2 regions of the Paenibacillus borealis genome follow, and region 1 is predicted to be linked to the other one. Evidence: a T-box and tRNA genes for the amino acid it is inferred to sense, from the RefSeq annotation. Region 1 holds a T-box; the other holds one or more tRNA genes.

Region 1 (6,226 bases):
GTCCTGCCAGAGGCTGAGCTGTCTCAGCAGAGCAAGCTCGGCTGCTTCAAGCTGTAGCGGAAAGAGCGGAAGATCTCCCTCTTTTTGATCTATGCTGTCTACGTTATCACTCTTATCTATACTATTTGCGCTATATAAGTTATCCGCACTATCTCTATCATTCCGGCTATTCCCACTATTCCCGCTACCACTCTCCGCCAAGGCGCCGCCTTTACTGAGCACACGGCTGGCCCGGGCATAGGCATACATCAGGTAGACGCCAGTGTTGCCGGAAATCTCCATGGCCTGTTTGAAATCAAACACAATCTCTGTCCCCAGATTGAAGCGCAGCAGATAGTAGCGGATGGCTGCGGTGGCGATGAGCCGGCTGGACAGGCCGTTTTTATCCGAACGGGTAGCATCGATGGAATCCTCCATAAGCCGGACCAGCTCGGTTACCTTAATTCCGATGCCCTGGCGTCCGGACATGGCATAGGAGCTTTTGCCGGCGGATGTATCCAGACCAAGCCCGGCAGCGGAAGCCGGACTTAGAGAAACCACCCCGTAACTTACATGATGCAGCCGCTCCGCCTGCTCGTGGTATCCCAGTGCCTGGAATGCCTGCTTCACCATCGCCTGCGGATATTCCTGTCTGTAATCGATGACGTTAACGACCTTGTCCGCATGTCCAAAAGGCAGCACCTCGCCGCTCAGCCCAGTCGTCCACAGCCCGCTGTTAAACTCACTGTAGGCAAAATCTTTATCCAAGAGGCCGAATTTCCACAGATGATAAGCGATATCCTTGGCCGTATAGGTCAGAATCCCGTTCGAGCGCACCAGCACCTTATCCTTCTGATGCTCCTCTTCAGTATCCTGTGCGGAGTCGCCACCGCCAGCGGATTGCTTCAGAATCCAGCAGCCTGCCAGCTTACCCTCACTCTCCTGAACGAACACCTCTGTCTGCGACAGAAGGTCGAAGGCGGAAGCCCAGAAGCCTTCTTTCAGAATGCTGCTCTCCCAGACCAGCAGATCGTAGCCGATCCCGAAGTTCCGCATCTCCTCCACATGCTCTTTCACAATCTGTCCTGCAACTAGGTTGCCGATCCAGGCGGTGTTGCCGTGACCTTGTTCCAGCGCGTGAAGAATTTCGGTCCGCTTATGTACAGACTCCGGATGCTGCGCATACTCTTTGTTGATCTCGGCATAGATGTCCCAGCAATAATCCCCGAAACGGACATGATTCCCCGCAAGCGGCACATTCAACAGGCCAACAACGGTATCCGCAAGCTGATTGCCGAGATCATCCACGTAGTTGTGCACCTCGACAGTATGACCGGTTTTTCTCAGAATTCTGGCCAAAGCATCCCCGATACAGGAGTTTCTCAGGTGGCCGATGTGCATGCTTTTATTCGGATTAACGCTAGTGTGTTCGACGATAACCTTCTCACCTCCAGCCTGCGGGAGTGCAAAATCAGTCTGCGCCCATACCTGCCAATCGATATACATATTAATGAACCCCGGCGGCGCAACCTCGATTCTCTGCAGCAGTCCGTTTGCGGAACCCGACGCTTTGAGCTCGGCGGTGATCAGTTCCGCGATGACGGCCGGAGGCTTGCGCAGGGTCCGGGCCAGTTGCATAGCAATATTGCTGGAATAGTCCCCATGCTCGGCATTGGCCGGCTGCTCCAGAGCCGCGTTTACCGGAGAGCTGCCGAGAATCCCCAGGCCTTCAGATACTTTGGAAATACATTGTTCCAGACTGTTCTTGATAAGCTGACTAAGCATTAACATAATAAGTACCTCCTATAAATTTGTGAAAAAGTGTAAGCGGCCGCAAAGGGCCAGAGGTTGTTACGGAAATAGACGACAAAAAAAGCCTTCGTCTCAAAAGAGACGAGGCTTAAGCGCTCGCGGTACCACTCTCGTTGCTAAACCTACAGTTCAGCCACCTCACAGGTTAACGGTCTTTAGCCGGGGCTTCCTACTCTTCATTCAGAAGTCCATCTCACGGGTGCGCTTCATTGCCTGATCTGTACCGGCTTACACTCTCCCGGCTCGCTGGGGACTAGATTCAGGGCAACTACTTTCCCGGTCATCGATTGAATATGATTTTTACCAGTATAGCGAATTTCCCGAAGAAAGCAATAGCAGATTACCGGACGGCTGATGCGCCTCTGCAGATCTTTAATCCGCTGTAGGTGCTCCCGTCAGATTCTTAATGTCCGTGGAACCATAAATCAGCAGGGCAATTACAATCACCAGCAGCAGACCGCCGGCGAAGCCCTCCCCGTCAAAGCTGTCCATATCCCCGCGCCTCACTTTCACTTCCGTTTAGGTAATCAGGAGTTTTCGGCTTTCTTTTTCAAAGCGGTCATAATCTCGTTCAGTGTCAGACTGCTGTTGTCATCAAGGAAGCTGACCAGCTTATCGACGTTGTCATTGCTTAGATCACTTAAGGTTTTATATTTGCCTACCAGACTGACGAACATCGACGCGTCCGTGTACATCTGGATGGAGTCTACTTTCAGCTTGCCGGTCAAAAGAAGGGCGGCCACTGCGAACTCAAGCCCTTTTGGAGTTTGTGTTTTGGAGCTGGCCGGCGTTTTTTTGGCGGCAGGTTTCTTTCCTTTTCCAGGAGGGGGCATCTGACTCCCTTCTTCCATTGGGCGTTCTGGCAGGAAAGCGGCAGTAAGGGCGGTCTCTCCTTAATAAAAGATATGCGCCCCCGCAGATTTTGGTGAATGGAACCTGTCTTATGTCCACACCGAGCTGAGGATGCCCGAATAATATTATATTGTGCGATTAAAGATCAACCGTCGCTAGTAACATAGTTTCACAGCCGTAAATGCTAGACATGGAAGGAGGGATGAGACGGGATGCCGATTTTATCAACAGGACCTATCGAGAACAATGCCGTTTCGGGAGTCAGACCTACGCAGACTGTTACGGTAAAGCTGGTGAAGCGTGATGCCGTGGGCGGCTCCGCGGTCAGTATTCAGGGCTACTTGCTGGGGGCGACAAGAATACTGTATGTAAGTGAGGTTATTAATATTGCTCCGAATGAAGTGGTGACCAGGGATTACTTTGCCGATCTGGATGCGTTTGAATTTATCTTCACGATCGGGGAAGCAACCGAGGAGGAGATCGGAATTTCAGTATGGGGCAAGACTTCTACCGGCCAGCTGGTGAATGCCCATCGCGTTGTTACACATGAGAAATTAAGCTCCGAAGTATAGAGATTCACCCCATTCTAATAGGAAAAGGAGTGCTGAAACGATGAGTTTTTTGTCCACGGGACCGATAGAAAATAACATGGTTGGCGGTGTGAGACCGACTACCCAGGTTACAGTCAGAATTGATAACCGCAGCGATATCACTGCCTCCTCAGTATCGGTTCAGGGATACTATTTGAGTGGCGGCGTCAGAAACCTGTATGTCAGCGAGGCGATCGATGTTGCTCCGAATCAATCGATAACCACTACCTATTTTGCTGATCTGGATGGTATAGAATTTACTTTCTTAACACCTGCCACTGTAAATGATCCGGTCCAGGTTTCGATCTGGGGTAAGAGCAGCACAGGGGCACTGGTAACCGCCCATCGCCTGGTTTCTGCAGAATTGCTGGGTGAAGTCTTCGGCATTACCGGCGCAACCGGGCCGGCGGGGGCAACCGGAGCAACGGGTGCTCAAGGCGCTACCGGCGCGACAGGTTCCGGCGGCGGAGCGACAGGTGCAACAGGGGTTACGGGAGCGACAGGCACAGCAGGCGCGACTGGGGTTACGGGAGCGACAGGCACGGCGGGCGCGACTGGGGTTACAGGAGCGACGGGCACAGCGGGCGCGAATGGGGTTACTGGAGCGACGGGCACGGCAGGCGCGACCGGAGTAACTGGAGCGACGGGCACGGCAGGCGCGACCGGAGTAACTGGCGCGACGGGCACAGCAGGCGCGACCGGAGTAACTGGAGCGACGGGCACAGCTGGCGCGACTGGGGTTACGGGCGCGACGGGCACAGCAGGCGCGACCGGAGTAACTGGAGCGACGGGCACAGCGGGAGCGACTGGGGTTACGGGAGCGACGGGCACAGCGGGAGCGACTGGGGTTACTGGAGCGACAGGCACAGCGGGAGCGACTGGGGTTACTGGAGCGACAGGCACAGCGGGAGCGACTGGGGTTACAGGTGCGACGGGCACGGCAGGAGCGACTGGGGTTACGGGAGCGACGGGCACGGCGGGAGCGACCGGGGTTACTGGAGCGACAGGCATAGCGGGAGCGACTGGGGTTACGGGAGCGACAGGCATAGCTGGGGCGACTGGGGTTACTGGAGCGACAGGTATAGCTGGGGCGACTGGGGTTACTGGAGCGACGGGCACAGCTGGAGCGACTGGGGTTACTGGAGCGACGGGCACAGCGGGAGCGACTGGGGTTACTGGAGCGACAGGCACGGCGGGCGCGACTGGGGTTACGGGAGCGACGGGCACAGCGGGAGCGACTGGGGTTACGGGCGCGACAGGCACAGCAGGAGCGACTGGGGTTACGGGCGCGACAGGCACGGCGGGAGCGACTGGGGTTACCGGTGTTACCGGGGCGACAGGAGCAGCGGGTTCAGGGGCCATCATTCCGTATGCTTCCGGGCTTCCAGTAGCTTTGACAACAGTACTGGGCGGGCTTCTGAACACCTCTAGTCTTGTAGGTTTCGGCAGCAGCTCTACCGGTGTCAGCATTGCGGGCGGAACTATTGACCTGACAGGTGCGGCTGGTACATTGCTCAACTTTGCCTTCTCCGTACCGCGTGCCGGAACTATTACTTCACTGGCAGGCTATTTCAGTACAACTGCGGGACTTAGCTTAGTAGGTTCGACGGTAACCATAACTGCGAGATTGTTCCATTCTACTACACCAAATAACAGCTTCACGGCGGTCGCTGGTGCCACAGTAACTTTGGCTCCGCCATTGACAGGAGTTCTTTCTCTCGGTACGATCAGCAGCGGCTTAACTACAGGACTCAGTATACCGGTAACAGCCGGTGAGCGTCTGCTGATGGTCTTCTCGGCAACGGTAACAGCTGGTCTTGATGTAGCGACAACGGTGGCCGGTTATGCCAGCGGTGGGGTTACAATCGTCTAATCGCAGCGCTGCAAGCTATACGCAATAGTAATAAAACAGGGACCTCCCAAGCTTGAGCTTAGGAGGTCCCTGTTTTTGTATGTGGAAGAGAACTAAATATGAATAATGTCTAACATGCAATGTTATACCAGATCGCAAGCCTCGGCCGGCATCCAGTGGGCATCCTGGCCGTCCCATTTCACATTGCAGCCGATCGGGTTAGTCAGAGGTTCACTGACCGGTTGCCCGGCTACCAGCTCTGTCAGGGCGTTATCCAGATTGTTGACGGTCAGCTTGCTGGCCTCGCGCGGATTATCGACGCCGCGTCCGGTGTAGACCAGCTTGCGGGCTTCGTCGAAGATATAGAAGTGGGGCGTGCGCAGCGCGCCATAGGCCCGGGCGGTCTCTTGCGTATCGTCACGCAGATAAGTCCAAGGGAATTTGTGCTCCTCCATCCGGGCAACCATATGCTCGAAGGAATCATCGGGATGCGTGGTTTCACTGTTGGCATTGATGCCAACGAATTGGACACCCTGATCGCGGAACTTCTCCGCTGCCTCACGGGTAAGCTCATCGGAACCCACTACAAACGGGCAATGATTGCAGGTGAAAAAAACAACCAGGAACCTGGCGGACGCGAATTGCTCCAGGGAATAAGTCTGTCCGTCCGTCGCCTTCAGGGCGAAGTCAGGGGCTGAGTCTCCAAGCGCTAACGTAAAACTCATTTACAAGCACCTCCTGAATAAGATACAAGCCTTCCCTTGTATTATACCGGACTTTCCAAGCGCTTCCAAACGAAGGCGTATTACCGTCCTCACCCCCCAAGCCTCGAAGGAGATTTATCAGCGTGATTATACTTTGTACAAAAGAAACCGTATAATTTGGCGCAAAAATCCATTCTATTGCATTTCATACAATTGATTTACGGATTTCTGCTGAAAACATCTGTTTCACTAAATCTGCTGCACAAAGTGCAGCAGATTCAATTTCTCGGCGGATATGAGGCGGATCTGCTGTATAAAGTGCAATTAGAACGGAGGCTCTCTGAAAGTAGATGCTTGGCATAACCATGCCCGCAGCCTGCCACGGTTAAATCGCCATCCCCCGCAGCCAGCCGCGCTCAAATCACCATCCCCCGCAG
Region 2 (6,226 bases), 180 kb from region 1:
ATCTCCCCCAAGAGTCCACATCGACGGGGAGGTTTGGCACCTCGATGTCGGCTCATCGCATCCTGGGGCTGAAGTAGGTCCCAAGGGTTGGGCTGTTCGCCCATTAAAGCGGTACGCGAGCTGGGTTCAGAACGTCGTGAGACAGTTCGGTCCCTATCTGTCGTGGGCGCAGGAAATTTGAGAGGAGCTGTCCTTAGTACGAGAGGACCGGGATGGACGTACCGCTGGTGCATCAGTTGTTCCGCCAGGAGCATGGCTGAGTAGCTACGTACGGACGGGATAAGCGCTGAAAGCATCTAAGCGTGAAGCCCCCCTCAAGATGAGATTTCCCAATTAGTAAGACCCCTTGAAGACGACGAGGTAGATAGGTTGGAGGTGGAAGTGCAGCAATGCATGGAGCTGACCAATACTAATCGGTCGAGGGCTTATCCAACAATTCTAACACGCAGATTCGTTTCGGATTCAGTTTTCAGGAATCAAATTGTAATTTATAGAGCTCAAGCAGTTCTGTAGAGAAAATTTGTTTTCAGCATTTGGCGATGCTGAGACCTGAACAATGCATTTGATATATCAAATGCCCGTTTGGTGGCGATAGCGGAGGGGTTCCACACGTACCCATCCCGAACACGACCGTTAAGCCCTCCAGCGCCGATGGTACTTGGACCGAAGGGTCCTGGGAGAGTAGGACGCCGCCAAGCACTTAAGACCACTGTTGATATTCAACGGTGGTTTTTTGTTGTACAGTTAACACATGAATTTCACGATTTTAGCCCGCTGCCTGAGGAGGGGAACGGATTACATTTTAAAATTCCTGCTCATAATACAACATTTTCTTTATAAGATAATTATTGTCGGGAGGGTGCGTATGTGATTATTTGGCTGAATGGAACCTTTTGTTCAGGAAAAACGCAAACGGCGGATGAACTCCACCGGAGAATTCCACATTCTTATGTATTCGATCCGGAGAATGCCGGCTATTATATCCGTGATAACATTCCTGCGGAAATGTCAAAAAACGATTTTCAGAGCCATCCTCTCTGGCGTGAGCTTGCGTATTCAATGCTTAGATACATAGATTCAGAGTATGATGGAACAATTATTGTACCTATGACACTAGTAGATCCAGACTATTTTATGGAGATAGTGGGTAGACTAAGAAGCGAGGGCCGTGAAGTTCGTCACTTCACGTTGTCTGCTTCACCTGAGACCCTGCTCAGCAGACTGGAGAGCCGTGGTGAAGGTAGGGACTCCTGGGCTGCTGTGCAGATGGACAGATGCCTTACAGGGCTGAAGAATAAGGTCTTCGAGTGTTATGTGGACACTGAGCAGAAGTCCATTCCAGAGGTAGCTGGAATTATTATATCTCTGTTGAAGACCGGGGAATAGGAAACGGATTCTACAATTAGCTATTCAGAATAGAGTTGAAGTGGAAGGACAAAAGAATTTAATAATTATATTGTTTTCTATTGCATTATGCCCATATATTTGATATAATATTTTTTGTTGTCGAAAGAATTATTGTTGATATGGCTCGTTGGTCAAGGGGTTAAGACACCTCCCTTTCACGGAGGTAACATGGGTTCGAATCCCATACGAGTCACCATAAAAAATAATGTTTGTATATCTCATGATAATGTGTTATGATCATTAAGTTGCTTCTTCGATGGAGGCTTAGCTCAGCTGGGAGAGCATCTGCCTTACAAGCAGAGGGTCGGGGGTTCGAACCCCTCAGCCTCCACCATGGAGACTTGCAAGATAGAAGTGAATACATTTATTACTGACGCGGGGTGGAGCAGCCCGGTAGCTCGTCGGGCTCATAACCCGAAGGCCGCAGGTTCAAATCCTGCCCCCGCAATTTAACTTGGAACCGTGGTGTAGTTGGCCTAACATGCCTGCCTGTCACGCAGGAGATCGCGGGTTCGAATCCCGTCGGTTCCGCCATCTTTTTTACTTCAGGGATGAGAATTCCCAGGGTTCGTTGAAGCATAGGCATCGTAAGGAATACATCGCAATCTCGTAACGGAGTGAAGAGTATCCCGTCGGTTCCGCCATTTTACTTAAGTAAACTATTGAATACATACCGTGTGCGGACGTGGCTCAGCGGTAGAGCATCGCCTTGCCAAGGCGAGGGTCGCGGGTTCGATTCCCGTCGTCCGCTCCATATTTTGCGCCCTTAGCTCAGCTGGATAGAGCGTTTGACTACGAATCAAAAGGTCGGGAGTTCGAATCTCTCAGGGCGCGCCATATTTACTTCTTGGGATAATCAAAGTGTCCTCAGATTCGAACGAGTTCGTTGGAGCATATGCTTCGTTAGAATAACTTCGCAATCGGATGTATAGCATCCGTATCTCTCAGGGCGCGCCATTATTACTTCTTGAATACTCAAAGTATCCTTAAGGGATATATACCTATAATTTGCCGGCGTGGCGGAATGGCAGACGCGCTCGACTCAAAATCGAGAGGGAAACCGTGGAGGTTCGAGTCCTCTCGCCGGTATAACAATGACTGACATGTGAAATTGCTAAATGCAATATTACATGTCAGTCATTTTTTGTTGTTCAGAAACATCCCCAGCTGAGCTGTCCCTTTAGCGATATTGGGCTTCATCTATAAACCAGGTATTTTTTAAATCCATATATCCGTAACTGCTTGTTACATCTTCATTAATGAAAGGATAAATCATTTGTTCATGCTTCATTTGGTTCAGATAAATTATGTAATAATTGCTGAACAAAAAATCATCCAGTCTGTATAAATTATCATTTGGCGATATCGTTTCTGGATCATTATTTTCTTCTGCCAGGTGTTCGTTAATTTCGTTATATATGTTATCGGAGAAAAAACGTTTGGGCAGCAATACTGGGCTAAAGAGAAATTGTAAAAAGGAGAGCTGAATATCTTCGGAAGGTATTTCTCCAGCCAGCATAATATCAATTTTACTCTCAGCAAGATTCGACGACAGATATTCATTTTTATCAATGGCCATTAACTCAAGACGAAGGCCGTACTTATTTGCTTTTTGCTGAATCCACTTGGCTTCTTCACTGTATTCATCTGACATCATAAATCCAAGTGTGAGAGGTTCGTTATTGTAGTCGCAAGCCTTCAAAAGGTTCTCAATTTTACTATCCTCAAGAGGGATATGCTTCTCTTGAGTCTGGAAGTAACTTTTTATTTTATTATTATATGGTCGCTTGAGCTCCGTGAACATTTGTTTAGAGTCGAGTAAATGATAAAGGGCTTCCCTAAACTCCTTTTGATTAAAAACCGGGGATTTTTTGTGATTGAAAATAATAAAATTGAAGCCATCATTTAGCAGGATAGGTGAATAATCAGCACGCTGCTCCGGAATGAGCTTTACTTTTTTTATATTCCAGAATTCAACAATGTCAAGTAACGGTTTGATGCCATAGTAGTCGTTAAAGCTAACAAGCCTCACTGGGGTTTCATTTTTTATTTCAAGTTTAAAGGCTCCCGTACCGGTCCATTGATCCACCGGATAATTATAGCCGTTTGGAACCATTGTTAGATTAATAGAGCATAGGTATCTGAGGAAAAACGAATCCGGTTTTTTTAAACAAATTTTTATCGAGTACTCGTCTAGACATTCCATACTATCGATATTGTCCAAAGCCCAGCATATGACTGATTCCGGACCACAGGCTTGTTTAATGGAATATAATACATCCTCACTGTTAAATAGCTTTCCATTATGGAACAGGACGTTTTTTCGTAAAAATAAGACCCAGGTCCGACCAAAATTCAGCTGACGCCAATGATGAGCCAATCTTGGTGTTATTTTTTGTTTCTCCATATCGAAATCAAGCAAGGTATCGCCTGTTTGTTGAAGCAGAAATGCTTCTAGTGCAGAGGAAGCTTTTCTGGGATCAAGGGTTGTAACAGGGCGGGGCAATATCGTTCTCAGACATGTTAAGTTATCGTTCATATAATGAACTTTAAATATTTTACGCACGTCCTCAAGCGCATTATTCAACCATTGGGAAGGCAAATTTAATTCCAGCAGGAACAGAATATCGTCATAGGATTTAGCTGCTAAACTTTGATTGAGAAACTCGTCGAGCTCCACATCAAAGGGATGGGAAAAGATTATTTGTGACAGATTCCCCCTGCCGATTCCAGCTTGAAAGACTAGCAGTTTTTTATCCTGATATTTTTTTAATCTGCGGTTTACTGTTTTTGTTGTACAATTCCATAAGTTCTCTAACTCATTTGTTTTAAAAAGAATTCTGTTTCCAATATATGAGCGCATCGAAATGTAGTTTCTCTCCATAAACCCCTCACCTCATAAACAATTTTGAAGCTGATTCCTGAAATCTATTCATCCTCTATTTTGTAAAAGTGGTCACATTAAAGTTAAATAACTATTTTTAACATATTATCATATATATATAATGGGGAATAAGAATAAATGGTGAAGATTGAAATAAATATTAATTTAGTTGAATAATCTAAATACATATATAGGAGCGTAGAGTGCATGAAGGAAGTTAGCTTTGAAACATATGATATGCTGATAGAAAGATCCATAAACGATGCGCGGAACACAGAGACAGCTTCTCAAGCGATTCAACTTATTTTAACTTTATCCGGACATTTGGAGTTTGCAGAGATGTTTAAGAGCCTGACTTACTTTGAACAGGAGATCTATAAACTGGTCACTGAAGATGCTCTGAAATTCACTGGATCTGAAGAACAGGACGATTCAGACTTATTGTATTTTTATTACATAAAAAAGCAAAAGTTATTTATTACTGAGCTTAAGCAGGAGCACGGGAGCTTAATTGGATCAATGAAGATAGGCTCCTACAGAACGAAAATTGACGACCTCTTTGAGGAAAATAATATTCGTCATTTGAAAGAAGTAAAAGAGTGCGATTTGTTTTTTAGTGGGCACAGTGGCCAGGAAATTATAAAAATGGTTAATGAAATCAAGCATTTCTGCCAGCACATGGCTCCCATATCCTTGTTTGTGAATCATAAATTATATTCGAATTTCTATGAATTAAATAATCTTTATCCTGCTCATCATAAATTTGATGCAGATTATATTTTATGTGCGTTGACCACCAAATCCATAGAAGATTGGGAAGAAGAGGATAAGATCTTTGTTTATTCCCTCTATCTGTTATTTAAGTCAGGTATCCAAACACGTGCAGAAGAAATCAATAATCAGCAAATTACGCTTTCTTCACTGCATATATTTTTTGAAGATAAATATACAACCTATTGTGAAATTCTGCACCTTCCATTGGAACCTATTTTTAAAGCCAGCAGCCTGATGGAAAAATCGTTACGGGTGCGGGAACTTTTTGCAAAGGTTAGAGAAACTGTCCTCATCTATAGAGATATTAATGGAATCAGTCTGCAAAAAACAGAAAAATTCCTCGGTCTAAATCATGCATCCTTGTGTACGAAAAGAGACAACGCTCTGGAAGAGATGCTGCGCAATCAATTTGGTCTGATTAGTGCTGATCACTCTTCGCTCTATGAACTGTCGAGAAAGCTTGTATATCAGGAGCTGACAGGTCAAATTGCAGGCAATGACCGTCACAACTCGATTCATGCCTTAGTGCATAGCATATTAAGCACATTAGGAGAAAAAACTAATTCGGATGTTTGCTTTTCAAGGTTTTTTCAAAACATAGGAGCTTTCATTAAATTGTTGCGGGAAAAAAAGGTTGAGGATATTTGTGCTTTGAAGCTGCAGAATTATTCCTGTTATATCGTTCCAAGTGCACGTTTGGCACACAGAATGCCTGTAGAAATGTTAGCCAAAATGTGCGTTTCTATTGCATCCCGGATGTTATATAACAGCTGGCATTATATCCCCGGAAATTTCCAGAGTTATACAGATATAATTGAAAATCGTGATTATTATTTCCCTCCACAGTTGCCTGATATTACTAAGCTGTCTAAATATCATCATGTCGGCCATGTAAAACTCTCGGTAAACAATTGTATAAGAGCACCGCATTCTATCACAATTGATGATACTATTCTTCATGCCTTTATGGATATCAGATTGGTGAGATTGGGCGATGAAGTATACCAAGAGTCTGATCTTCTCGACTCCCTTGTCTATACCCAATATTTATATCAGGTATATCAAGCGATCGTTGATGAGGTTGCTGAACAGAATACATCCTATAGTTTAATTGAATACGATAAAGACTGGTATGTTCAATACTATTCCTTGGAGGCTGCC

The links. The T-box of region 1 lies ahead of PBOR_RS28030 (arginine--tRNA ligase). A T-box ahead of a tRNA ligase gene usually reads a tRNA of that ligase, here a tRNA-Arg.
Region 2: it encodes a tRNA-Arg, which carries the amino acid that the T-box ahead of PBOR_RS28030 (arginine--tRNA ligase) is inferred to sense. The anticodon was not compared.

What each region holds. Positions count from the first base shown of each region.
Region 1 covers NZ_CP009285.1:6,622,068-6,628,293, reverse strand. The annotation lists gene PBOR_RS28030 (arginine--tRNA ligase) at 1-1,764, opposite strand, end outside; T-box leader at 1,866-2,084, opposite strand; gene PBOR_RS37815 (hypothetical protein) at 2,164-2,304, opposite strand; gene PBOR_RS28025 (hypothetical protein) at 2,319-2,624, opposite strand; gene PBOR_RS28020 (hypothetical protein) at 2,856-3,215, shown strand; gene PBOR_RS28015 (exosporium glycoprotein BclB-related protein) at 3,256-5,106, shown strand; gene PBOR_RS28010 (thioredoxin family protein) at 5,229-5,810, opposite strand; gene PBOR_RS37810 (hypothetical protein) at 5,995-6,150, opposite strand.
Region 2 covers NZ_CP009285.1:6,441,406-6,447,631, reverse strand. The annotation lists rRNA gene PBOR_RS27305 (23S ribosomal RNA) at 1-433, shown strand, start outside; rRNA gene rrf (5S ribosomal RNA) at 582-698, shown strand; gene PBOR_RS27295 (AAA family ATPase) at 868-1,386, shown strand; tRNA gene PBOR_RS27290 (tRNA-Glu) at 1,529-1,603, shown strand; tRNA gene PBOR_RS27285 (tRNA-Val) at 1,666-1,741, shown strand; tRNA gene PBOR_RS27280 (tRNA-Met) at 1,782-1,855, shown strand; tRNA gene PBOR_RS27275 (tRNA-Asp) at 1,864-1,941, shown strand; tRNA gene PBOR_RS27270 (tRNA-Gly) at 2,087-2,161, shown strand; tRNA gene PBOR_RS27265 (tRNA-Arg) at 2,168-2,244, shown strand; tRNA gene PBOR_RS27260 (tRNA-Leu) at 2,418-2,496, shown strand; gene PBOR_RS27255 (ABC transporter substrate-binding protein) at 2,588-4,291, opposite strand; gene PBOR_RS27250 (hypothetical protein) at 4,499-6,226, shown strand, end outside.